2 linked regions of the Nisaea sediminum genome follow. The protein of the gene in region 1 interacts with the protein of each later gene in a pairwise test. Links are inferred from orthologs where the notes say so. Each region holds a gene or a part of one and is shown in the gene's direction. Other genes may lie near its edges.

Region 1 (7,547 bases):
CTAAATCTGGATTTTGATCTAGCGAACAATACGGGCATAGATCCGCATTTTCTTGGGCTAAAGTTTCTAACATTGCAGAAAGCCGACGATTTATGGCGGCGGTTCTACTCTCAAATCCATCAATTAGCGCATCCTTTTCCGTATTCGTAAGGGTAATTTTTCTTAGTCTATGCACATTAGGGGTTGCACTATTGAAACGAGCTATCGCTGCGTCAACTCGCGAGATTAGTGGCGTCAACAATACTTCGCGTTCCGGCGTAGAATCACTGACCATATCCCGAGTTGATGGAACTGCGCCCGACAAATACGGACCAATGCACCTCACGTAGAATTACCTCCTTCGTATTCATCCTCCTCAAGACAATACAAGTGCGCCATTGCAGGAACTCCCAACTGAAATTGAAACAATTCAGCCACCGCTTCCGCGCTTCCGTGTTTTTTATAGAGATTTTTTAGGACATCCGTAAAATCACGCTCCGGGTCCGCCAAGCCCAACACCTTTCTTGATAACTCCCCCAAATCCTCCCCGAAACTCTCAAAATTCAATTTCCTTATTCTCGGCGTGTCCGTATTGTCACGCATATAGTGTTTGACATAATTACTGGGCACCTGTTGCAGCAATATAGGAGAATGACTAGCAACAACCGCATATGAGTCAAATTCTTCAAGAGTTTCATGCAATGCGGACACAAAGCTACTCAACAATCCTGGATGTAAATTTGTCTCTGGCTCATCGATCAGCAAGAGAGATCCTTCTTCAATGAACCCAATAATGTTGCTAAACAATGCTACCACTAGCCTTTGACCCGCGCTCAACAAACGAATGGCGTCAGATCTATTGCCATCATCTTCCGAAGTGAGCGCCAACGCCTCGTCTGGACTTAGGAGTGTTGACAACACTTTTCTGAGAACGTCCAAACGATCACTATCCACAACTGGCTCTAGTGATTCCTCCATCATCTGATTGATTTCATTCGCATTTATGTTGCCATCCGCGGTTCGCAATCCGCAATACTTGTAGGAACCTCGAGAACGATAGGCTGATCCGTCCATTCGTGGCGCCCGCCCCCCCGGAGAACGCGGCAGCGGAAATTCATCAAATATATTGTAAGAAATAGCAATGACCCGGCTTATCTCTAGGTCTGGTGTGATGGTTGTCTCTGGAACAATCGAAAGCGTATTCGGATCAAAAACCTTTGCGGGCATTAGACCTGCGGCAAGAGCACTTAAAGTTTGCGTCTTACCTGTACCATTGCGCCCGATCAGCAAGATCATCCTGTTCGAGAGGCCGTTTATTTGCGTAAAATCGAATTCTGTTAAGTGTGGACCTGTCGCACCATCCAGCCTCATCTCAAATGCAAAAGAAGGTGGTTCGACTTCTTCATACTTGGCGCCAATGTAGTACCCTCCTCGTTTTAGAGCATGGCGAGATGACGCTTCGCGCATAAAGCACTTTTCCCAAAGACCTTCGCTTTCAATCTGGTTCGCCCGATCCGGCTTTGCAACAACGTCCCCAACAGCGTTCAGATATTTTCTGCGCAATCTAGCATTCAAATTTCCAATATATCGGTAATAAGCAATCGACTCTCCTAAAGACGCTCTTGCAGACGGCAACCTTGAAAGAACTTTGGGTGTCTCCTTAACTCTAAATGATTCGCCCCCATCAGAAATCCTTAGAGGCCCTAAGAATATTTCATCATCATCTGAAATATGTAGCGTAGCAACAAAACGACACTTCCAGCCAAAGTCATCCCAGTTATCTTGATAAAGACTAACGTATGGAAAATTTAAACTTTCATCATCGGGAGGAGTGCGACGATTGCGATATACGAGAAATTGCATTTTAGCGCCAATTTGAGATTAAAATGAATGTGGAAAACTCAATTCATTCAAGGACATACCCGAATCCATCGCAACCTTAACCATTGCAATCATTTTCGCAAAACTGATTTACTGCTGGAGCAGAGTAAGAGACGATAAAGCGGTTAAGATGTTTCCGTCTACCACTATGAACACGAGAAACTTATTCATCCAATCAGCTTCCCTCCCCGCACCCCACCCCCTACATTCCCCCTCATGAGCACCCAACTCGAAGACGCCCCCGCCCTCGTCGGCGCGCGGAAGCCCGACCTCAAGTCCGATGCCGCGCCGCAGGATCGCGGGCGGCCGTTCGAGATCGTTTCGGAGTACAAGCCGGCGGGCGACCAGCCGGCGGCGATCCGGGATCTCGTCGCGGGGATCCAGCAGGGCGAGATGGATCAGGTGCTGCTCGGGGTCACGGGCTCGGGCAAGACCTTCACCATGGCGCATGTGATCCAGCAGGTGAAACGCCCCGCCCTCGTGCTGGCGCCGAACAAGACGCTGGCGGCGCAGCTCTACGGCGAAATGAAGAGCTTCTTCCCGAACAACGCGGTCGAGTATTTCGTCTCCTATTACGACTATTACCAGCCGGAGGCCTACGTCCCGCGCACGGACACCTATGTCGAGAAGGAAGCCTCGATCAACGAGCAGATCGACCGGATGCGGCACTCGGCGACGCGCGCGCTGCTGGAGCGCGACGACGTCATCATCGTCGCCTCGGTCTCCTGCATCTACGGTATCGGCGCGGTCGAGACCTACGGCAAGATGACGGTGAACGTGAAGGCCGGATCGACCATCGACCAGACGAAGCTGATGCGCCAGCTGGTCGAGCTGCAGTACCGCCGCAACGACGCCAGCTTCCACCGCGGCACCTTCCGGGTGCGCGGGGATTCGATCGAGATCTTCCCGGCCCACCTCGAGGACCGCGCCTGGCGGCTCTCGCTCTTCGGCGACGAGGTCGACCAGATCCACGAGTTCGACCCGCTGACCGGGCAGAAGACCGCCCAACTCGAGCAGATCCGGATCTTCGCCAACAGCCACTATGTGACGCCGAAGCCGACGCTCCACCAGGCGGTGAAGGCGATAAAGCAGGAGCTGAAACTCCGGCTCGACGAGATGAACAAGGCGGGCAAGCTCCTGGAGGCGCAGCGGCTCGAGCAGCGTACCGTGCTCGACATGGAGATGATGGAGGCGACCGGCTCCTGCGCCGGGATCGAGAACTATTCGCGCTATCTCTCCGGCCGCAATCCGGGCGAGCCGCCGCCGACGCTGTTCGAGTACCTGCCCGAGAACGCGATGCTGATCGTGGACGAGAGCCATGTCACGGTGCCGCAGATCGGCGCCATGTACAAAGGCGACTTCGCGCGCAAATCGACGCTGTCGGAATTCGGCTTCCGCCTGCCCTCCTGCATGGACAACCGGCCGCTCAAGTTCGAGGAATGGGAGGACATGCGCCCGCAGACAGTGTTCGTCTCGGCGACGCCGGGCCCCTGGGAGCTCGACCGCACCGGCGGCGTCTTCATCGAGCAGCTGGTGCGCCCGACCGGGCTGATCGATCCGGTCTGCATCGTCCGCCCGACCGAGACCCAGGTCGACGACGTGATCGCCGAGTGCAAGGACTGCGCGGCGCTCGGCCAGCGGGTGCTGATCACCACGCTGACCAAGAAGATGGCCGAGGCGCTGACCGAATACATGCACGAGGCCGGGATCAAGGTGCGCTACATCCACTCGGACGTGGAGACGCTGGAGCGGATCGAGATCATCCGCGACCTCCGGCTCGGCGTCTTTGACGTGCTGATCGGCATCAACCTGCTGCGCGAGGGGCTCGACATCCCGGAATGCGCGCTGGTCGCGATCCTCGATGCCGACAAGGAGGGTTACCTCCGCTCCAAGACCTCTCTCGTCCAGACCATCGGCCGCGCGGCGCGGAATATCGAGGGCAGGGTCCTGCTCTATGCCGACCGGATGACCGACAGCCTGCAATACGCGATCGACGAGACCAACCGGCGCCGGGCGCGGCAGGAGGAATACAACGCCGCCCACGGCATCACGCCGGAGAGCGTGAAGAAGTCGATCGGCGACATCCTGGAGAGCGTCTACGAGCGCGGCGATCATGTCACGGTCGAGACCGGCTCCGACGAGGGCGAGCTGGTCGGCAAGGACATCAAGCAGGTGATTTCCGAGCTCGAGGCGGCGATGCGCACCGCGGCGGCGGATCTCGAGTTCGAGGAGGCGGCGCGGCTGCGCGACGAGATCAAGCGGCTGGAGGCGGCCGATCTCGGCATGACGCTGGAAGGCAAGCCGCTGCCGAAAGGCGCGGTCGTCCGCATCAAGGGCCCGGTGCAGCCGCCGAGAGGCAAGCCGCCGAAACGCACCTCGGGCAAGCGGCGGAAATAAGGCAATGACGGCAGCGCTGTCGCCACCGGCTGCTCGGCAAATCCCGATTCCCCGATCAATGCCATTGAAAGCAGGGGCATAGCTCTAATATCAAGGGGCAGTCATTCAGGCTCGCCGAGCTCTCCTGAAATACCGGGAGCGACCGGAGCCGTCCCGAACCGAAGCGCTGGAAGGCATACCCCGTGACCGCAGAAGGTTGTCATCTCTCCCGAGATTGTATGCAAGCGGGAGCCGCTGCGTGATCCTTCCCCTCGCCCTTGCCATCGGCGGCCTTATCGTCCTGCTGGTCGCGGCCGAAATCATGATCCGGGGCGCCGTCGGCGGCGCCCGCATCCTGAAGATCTCGCCGCATGTCATCGGCCTCACCGTCATCGCCTTCGGCACCTCGGCGCCGGAACTCTTCGTCAGCCTGAAGGCGGCGCTGCACGGCCATGACGGCATCGCGATCGGCAATGTGGTCGGCAGCAACATCGCCAACATCCTGCTGATGATCGGCACCGTCGGAGTGATCTATCCCTTCGCCTGCGGCGACCCGGCGCTGCGCCGCGACGGCTTCATGCTGCTGTTCTCCACCGTGGTCTTCGTCCTGCTCTGCCATGCGGGCATGATCGAGCGCTGGCACGGCTGGGTGATGCTGACCGTGCTCGCCGGCTATCTCTTCTACTGCTACCGCGAGGACCGCAGGTGCAGTCAGGCGGGCGACGAGAGCGTCCACGCGAAGGAAGTGGAGGAATTCGACAGCCTGCCGGATTCCATGCCCAAGGCGGCGCTCTACACGATCCTCGGTCTCGCCGGCGTGATCTTCGGCGCGCGGATGCTGGTCGACGGGGCGGTCGACGTGGCCCGCCTGCTCGGCGTCTCCGAGACGGTGATCGGCATCACCATGGTCGCGCTCGGCACCTCGATGCCGGAACTCGCCACCACCATCGTCGCCGCCGTGCGCCGGCACAACGACGTCGCCCTCGGCAACATCATCGGCAGCAACATCTTCAACACGCTGGGCATTCTCGGCGCCGTCGCGGTCGTGAAGCCGATCGGCATTCCGGAGGAAATCATGGACAGCGACCTTTGGGTGATGGTCGGCGTGACCGTGATCTTCGTCGCAGCCGCGCTCAGCCTCCGGACCCTCGGCCGGCCGATCGCGATCGCGTTCTTCCTCGCCTACGGCCTCTTCGTGATCGGCCAGTTCACGACCTTTCCGGTGACGGCACTCGCGGGCGGCTGACTTCCCCGGCGCTCCCTAGCGCTCGTACAGCAGGCTGAAGCCGACCGCCTCGCAATCCTCGTAGACGTCGGGCTTGCGCGTCGTCGCCCGGACCCAGCGCACCGCCGAGCGTTCGGCGATGATCTGGATGATGGCGTGGCAGAAGGTCTCCTGCAGATTGAAGCGGCGGGTCTTCACCAGCTCCAGGATCTCGGTGCGGACGAAATCGTAATCCAGCACCCGCTCGATGTCGTCGCCGGCGCCGGTCGGATCGACATCGACCTCCATCTCGACGCTGACCAGCACCCGCTGCGGCTGGCCGCGCTCGAAATCATGGATGCCGATATCGACATTGACGGCGAAATTCTCCAGCAGGATCCGGGCACTGGTGATCGGCATCTCTGTCGCTAGTCCTTCCCGCCCATGAAGGCGATGTCGCGTGGCAGCGCCTGCAGTGCCTGGCCCCCGTCTAGGGTGATGGTCTGCCCGGTAAAGGCCGGCGCCGCAAGGATGAAACGGAGCGCTGCGAGAATCTGATCCGGCGAGCAGCCGCGCCCGAGCATCAGCGCCTTCTGGGATTGCACGAACTCCTCCTCCGTCTGCGGTCCGCTCGGCAGGGCGACGCCTGGCGCGATACCGGCGACACGGATAACCGGCGCCAGTTCCATCGCCAGCATCCGCGTGAACCCTTCAAGGCCGAACTTGGTCAGCGAATAGGAGAGATAGTCCGGATTGGGCGCGAAGACCTTGTTGTCGAGCAGATTGACGATGCAGCAGTCGAGTCCGGGCGCGAGGCCCCCGGCCGCCTGCGCGTGGACCTGGCGGGCGAAGGCCTGGGAGAGCAGCACCGGCGCGCGAAGATTGACCGCGTGGTGCCGGTCCATCGCCTCGGCGGTGAGACTGTCCAGGCGGTCGCCCTCGAACAGCGAGGCATTGTTCACCAGCAGACCGATAGGCGGTACGCTGCCCGCGAGCGCCGGGATCAGTGCGCTCACCGCCGCCGCGTCGGCGAGATCGCATTGCACCGTCGAGGCCGCTCCGCCCGAGGCGAGAATCTCCGCCTGCAGTTCTTCTGCGGCATCGGCCGAGCCGTTGAAGTGAATAACGACATGCCAGCCGTCCGCGGCGAGACCTCGTGCAAGTGCCGCCCCGATACGGCGCGCACCGCCTGTCACGAGTGCTGTCCGCAGGTCTCCGGCAGATCTGGAAATCATCTGGGAATCAACTTCACATGGAGCTGGTTATTTACCGGGGCGAGCCTAACCCCGTATGACAGCAACGAAAAGCGGTAGCGTAAATTTCCCTGCATTTTTTACACATTCGCCGTTAATCATGAACTAAGTCATGGAAGGGTCACGATCCCGTCACAAATTGTGATATGAATCAGCACCTTAGGATATTTATTGTTTATTTTCATTATCTTAGCGCTCATGCCCAAATTTTGGGCAAAGCGTCCGGAATGAGGGAACGCGGGCCCTCGAACACGCCGCTCAAGAGTTATGCACAGCCTTTTCCACACGGAACGGGGATAGAGTCGGACAGACATTGCCCGCCTTGTTGGACGTTCCAGAAACGTTCTGCGTGAAGCCATTTCCGTAACCCTGCCGATCCGCTAGAAAGATCACATGTCGTCAGTCAAGCCAGCTCCCGCAGACTCTCATTCCGACGCCGCGGGCGCGAAAACGGCAGCCGCGCCCAAAGCCCCGGCGCCGAAACCGGATATCGAGCGCGGCGTGAAGGTGATCCAGGCGCAGGTGAAGCTGCTGCCGAACGCGCCTGGCGTTTACCGCATGCTCGACCATGCCGACGAGGTGCTCTATGTCGGCAAGGCGCGCAACCTGAAGAAGCGGGTCTCGAACTACACCTTCCCGGCGAAGCTGCCGCACCGCATCTTCCGTATGGTCAGCGAGACCCAGCGCATGGAGTTCGTGCGCACCCATACCGAGGTCGAGGCGCTTCTGCTCGAGAGCAATCTCATCAAGAAGCTGCGCCCGCGCTTCAACGTGCTGCTGCGCGACGACAAGTCCTTCCCCTACATCCTGCTGACCGGCGACCATGAATGGCCGCAGCTGGTGAAGCATCGTGG
Region 2 (3,948 bases), on another replicon or contig:
GTGCAGGTCTCGCGCGCCCTCGGGACCGTTCAGGAACGCGTCGACACCGTAGTCGCTGCTGGCCGAGCTGTAATTGACCTCGGCCAGTTCGTTCCATTTCCGCTCGTTGGATCTGAAAAACTCATCCATCGCCCTGCTCCCGGTCCAGAGCCTGTCGCGACGCCGTCCCTAGAACGGGATTTCGTCGTCGAGATCGCCCGGGCCGCCGACCGGGGGCTGACCGCCGCCGCCGCCGCCATATCCACCACCGGAGCCGCCGCCATAACCGCCGCCCTGGTTGTAGCCGTCGTCCCCGCCATAACCGCCGCCCTGGCCGCCGCCGCCGCCCTCACCGCGTCCGTCGAGCATCTGGAGCTCGCCGCGGAAGCGCTGGAGAACGACTTCGGTGCTGTATTTCTCCTGGCCCGACTGGTCGGTCCATTTGCGGGTCTGGAGCTGGCCCTCGACATAGACCTTCGACCCCTTGCGCAGGAACTGCTCGGCCACCTTCGCCAGGTTCTCGTTGAAGATCACGACCCGGTGCCATTCGGTGCGCTCCTTGCGCTCGCCGCTGTTGCGGTCACGCCAGCTTTCCGAGGTCGCGACGGAAAGGTTCACAACCTTGTTTCCGTCCTGCATCGTGCGAATATCCGGATCGCGTCCGAGATTGCCGACGAGAATGACCTTGTTGACGCTGCCTGCCATGGTTCTATTTCCACTCTGCGAATTTGCCAGTCTGCAATTTGTTGCCGGACTGTCCCATATCCGGAGGCGCTAATCCAGTCGCGATGCCTCCATCCGGCGGCATGTCCCGGATTTGCTGCACCCGCAAAAACCGGGTGGCAAAGCCGCGCCATGCCGCTTATAAATGTTTCTGTTTCGTTCTTACTCGGGATCCCCGCCGATGTCAGCCTCTTCCGAACCGAAGGATATCCGCGTCCAGGGTGCGCGCGAGCATAACCTGAAGAGCGTCGATGTCGCGATCCCGAGAAACTCCCTGACGGTCCTGACGGGGCTCAGCGGCTCCGGCAAATCCTCGCTCGCCTTCGACACGATCTATGCCGAGGGCCAGCGCCGCTACGTGGAAAGCCTCTCGGCCTATGCGCGCCAGTTCCTGGAGCTGATGCAGAAGCCGGACGTCGATCTGATCGAGGGCCTCTCGCCGGCGATCTCGATCGAGCAAAAGACCACCTCGCGCAACCCGCGCTCCACGGTAGGCACCGTGACCGAGGTCTACGACTATCTCCGTCTGCTCTATGCCCGGATCGGGATCCCCTACTCGCCCGCGACCGGTCTTCCGATCGAGAGCCAGACGGTGAGCCAGATGGTCGACCGGATCCTGGAGATGGAGGACGGCACACGGCTCTATCTGCTGGCGCCGATCGTCCGCGGCCGCAAGGGCGAGTACCGCAAGGAAATGGCGGAACTGCGCAAGCAGGGCTTCCAGCGCCTCAAGGTCGACGGCGAGATGTACGAGATCGACGAGGTGCCGGCCCTCAACAAGAAGCTGAAGCACGATATCGAGGTCGTGGTCGACCGGCTGGTTGTGCGCGAGGGCATCGCGACGCGTCTCGCGGATTCGGTCGAGACCGCGCTCGATCTCTCTGACGGGCTGCTGATCGCCGAGGATGCGACGAGCGGCGAACGGACAACCTTCTCGGCCAAGTTCGCCTGCCCGGTCTCCGGCTTCACCATCGACGAGATCGAGCCGCGGCTGTTCTCCTTCAACAATCCGTTTGGCGCCTGCCCGAGCTGCGACGGCCTCGGCAGCAGCATGTATTTCGACCCGGATCTGATCGTCCCGGAGGCATCGAAGAGCCTGCGCAAGGGAGCGATCGCGCCCTGGGCCAATTCCTCCTCAAAATATTACATGCAGTCCCTGGAGAGCCTGGCGAAGCATCTCGGCATCTCGCTCGACACCGCCTTCGAGGATCTGCCGGAAGCGGCGCAGAAGGCCCTGCTTTACGGCACCGGCAGCGAGCGCGTCGTCATGACCTTTGACGACGGGCTCCGGAGCTACCAGACCAACAAGCCCTTCGAAGGCGTCGTGACGAACATGGAGCGGCGCTTCCGGGAGACCGAATCCGCCTGGAGCCGCGAGGAGCTTTCCAAATACCAATCCGTCGCCCCGTGCGAGGCCTGTCTCGGGCAGCGCCTGAAGCCGGAAGCGCTGGCGGTGAAGATCGCCGGGCTCAACATCTCCGAGGTCACGGAGATGTCGATCTCCGAAGCGGTGAAATGGTTCACCGCCCTGACCGAAAACCTGACCGGCAAGCAGGCGGAGATCGCCGAACGGATCCTGAAGGAAATCAACGAGCGGCTCGGCTTCCTGAACAATGTCGGGCTCGACTACCTGACCATGTCCCGCGCCTCCGGCACCCTTTCCGGCGGCGAGAGCCAGCGCATCCGCCTCGCCTCGCAGATCGGCTCCGGCCTGACCGGCGTGCTCTATGTGCTGGACGAGCCTTCCATAGGTCTGCACCAGCGCGACAACGACCGGCTGCTGGCGACCCTTGTTCGGCTACGCGACCTGGGCAATACCGTGCTCGTGGTCGAGCATGACGAGGACGCGATCCGGTCCGCCGATTATGTCGTCGACATGGGACCGGGCGCCGGAGTCCATGGCGGCACCGTGGTCGCCTCCGGCACGCCTGAGGAGATCATGCGTGCGCCGCAGAGCCTGACCGGCCAGTACCTGACCGGCTTCCGCCAGGTACCGATCCCGGCCGAAAGGCGCAAGGCGAAGAAAGGCAAACACATCACGCTCCGCGGCGCCACGGCGAACAATCTCGACGATGTCACCGTCTCCCTGCCGCTCGGCACCCTCACCTGCGTCACCGGCGTCTCCGGCGGCGGCAAGTCCTCGCTGATCATCGAGACACTCTGGAAGGCCATCGCCAAGAAGCTGCATGGCGCGAGGGAACATCCGGGACCGTTCGACAGCATCGAGGGGCTCGAGTTCCTCGACAAAGTGGTCGATATCGACCAGTCGCCGATCGGCCGCACGCCGCGCTCCAACCCGGCGACCTATACCGGCGCCTTCACCCCGATCCGGGACTGGTTCGCAGGCCTGCCGGAAGCCAAGACCCGCGGCTACAAGGCCGGCCGGTTCTCCTTCAACGTCAAGGGCGGGCGCTGCGAGGCCTGCCAGGGCGACGGCGTGATCAAGATCGAGATGCATTTTCTCCCGGACGTTTATGTCCAGTGCGACGTCTGCAAGGGCAAGCGCTACAACCGCGAGACGCTCGAAATCACCTATAAGGACAAGTCCATCGCCGAGGTGCTGGAGCTGACGGTCGAGGAAGGCGCCGAGTTCTTCAAGGCTGTGCCGTCCATCCGCGACAAGCTGGAGACCCTGGAACGGGTCGGCCTCGGTTACATCCAGATCGGCCAGGCGGCGACCACGCTCTCCGGCGGCGAGGCGCAACGCGTGAAGCTGTCCAAGGAACTCTCCCGGCGGGCAACCGGCAAGACGCTCTATATCCTCGACGAGCCGACGACGGGCCTGCATTTCGAGGATGTCCGCAAGCTTCTGGAAGTCCTGCAGGCGCTGGTCGATCAGGGCAATACCGTGATCGTCATCGAGCACAATCTCGAAGTCATCAAGACAGCGGACTGGATTGTCGATCTCGGGCCCGAGGGCGGCTCGGGCGGCGGCAAGATCGTGGCGGAAGGCACACCGGAGGATGTCGCGGGGACGGCCGGAAGCTATACCGGCAAATATCTGGCGCCTTATCTTGATGCGGCGCGCGCGAAAAGGACGGCCTAGGCGACGCTGAAGACCGGGCCGAAACTGCCGAGGGCGGGCGCAACGCCCGGTCCGTCGACATAATCGTAATGGACCTTGCGCGCCGAGGTCGCGGTGTCGAGATCCGGTGCGCCGAAAAAGAACGTCCTGTTGCGGCCGCCATGGTTGTTCACGACGAAATTGCTCAATTCCTCGACAAGGTCCGGCGTGATTTCCTTCGC

Evidence for each region.
Region 2: the proteins of uvrB (region 1) and uvrA interact in binary tests that used the Escherichia coli proteins (3 or more experiments, as listed by UniProt). The link is inferred for Nisaea sediminum from one-to-one orthologs.

Annotation. Positions count from the first base shown.
Region 1 is NZ_JACZCQ010000004.1:46,696-54,242, forward strand. The notes cover bases 1,756-4,666. They hold uvrB (excinuclease ABC subunit UvrB), read left to right. Parts: upstream 1,756-2,076; coding sequence 2,077-4,257; downstream 4,258-4,666. Other genes in these bases: IG122_RS09290 (AAA family ATPase), read right to left, coding at 1,756-1,842; IG122_RS09300 (calcium/sodium antiporter), read left to right, coding at 4,496-4,666. Outside these bases: IG122_RS09285 (HNH endonuclease), read right to left, coding at 1-274; more of IG122_RS09290, read right to left, coding at 322-1,755; more of IG122_RS09300, read left to right, coding at 4,667-5,482; IG122_RS09305 (dihydroneopterin aldolase), read right to left, coding at 5,498-5,860; IG122_RS09310 (SDR family oxidoreductase), read right to left, coding at 5,869-6,675; excinuclease ABC subunit UvrC, read left to right, coding at 7,087-7,547. UniProt on the Escherichia coli protein: The UvrABC repair system catalyzes the recognition and processing of DNA lesions. A damage recognition complex composed of 2 UvrA and 2 UvrB subunits scans DNA for abnormalities.
Region 2 is NZ_JACZCQ010000002.1:122,240-126,187, forward strand. Bases 527-3,948 are described here. They hold uvrA (excinuclease ABC subunit UvrA), read left to right. Parts: upstream 527-883; coding sequence 884-3,748; downstream 3,749-3,948. Other genes in these bases: ssb (single-stranded DNA-binding protein), read right to left, coding at 527-684; IG122_RS04075 (hypothetical protein), read right to left, coding at 3,745-3,948. Outside these bases: IG122_RS04060 (class I SAM-dependent methyltransferase), read right to left, coding at 1-129; more of ssb, read right to left, coding at 169-526. UniProt on the Escherichia coli protein: The UvrABC repair system catalyzes the recognition and processing of DNA lesions. UvrA is an ATPase and a DNA-binding protein. A damage recognition complex composed of 2 UvrA and 2 UvrB subunits scans DNA for abnormalities.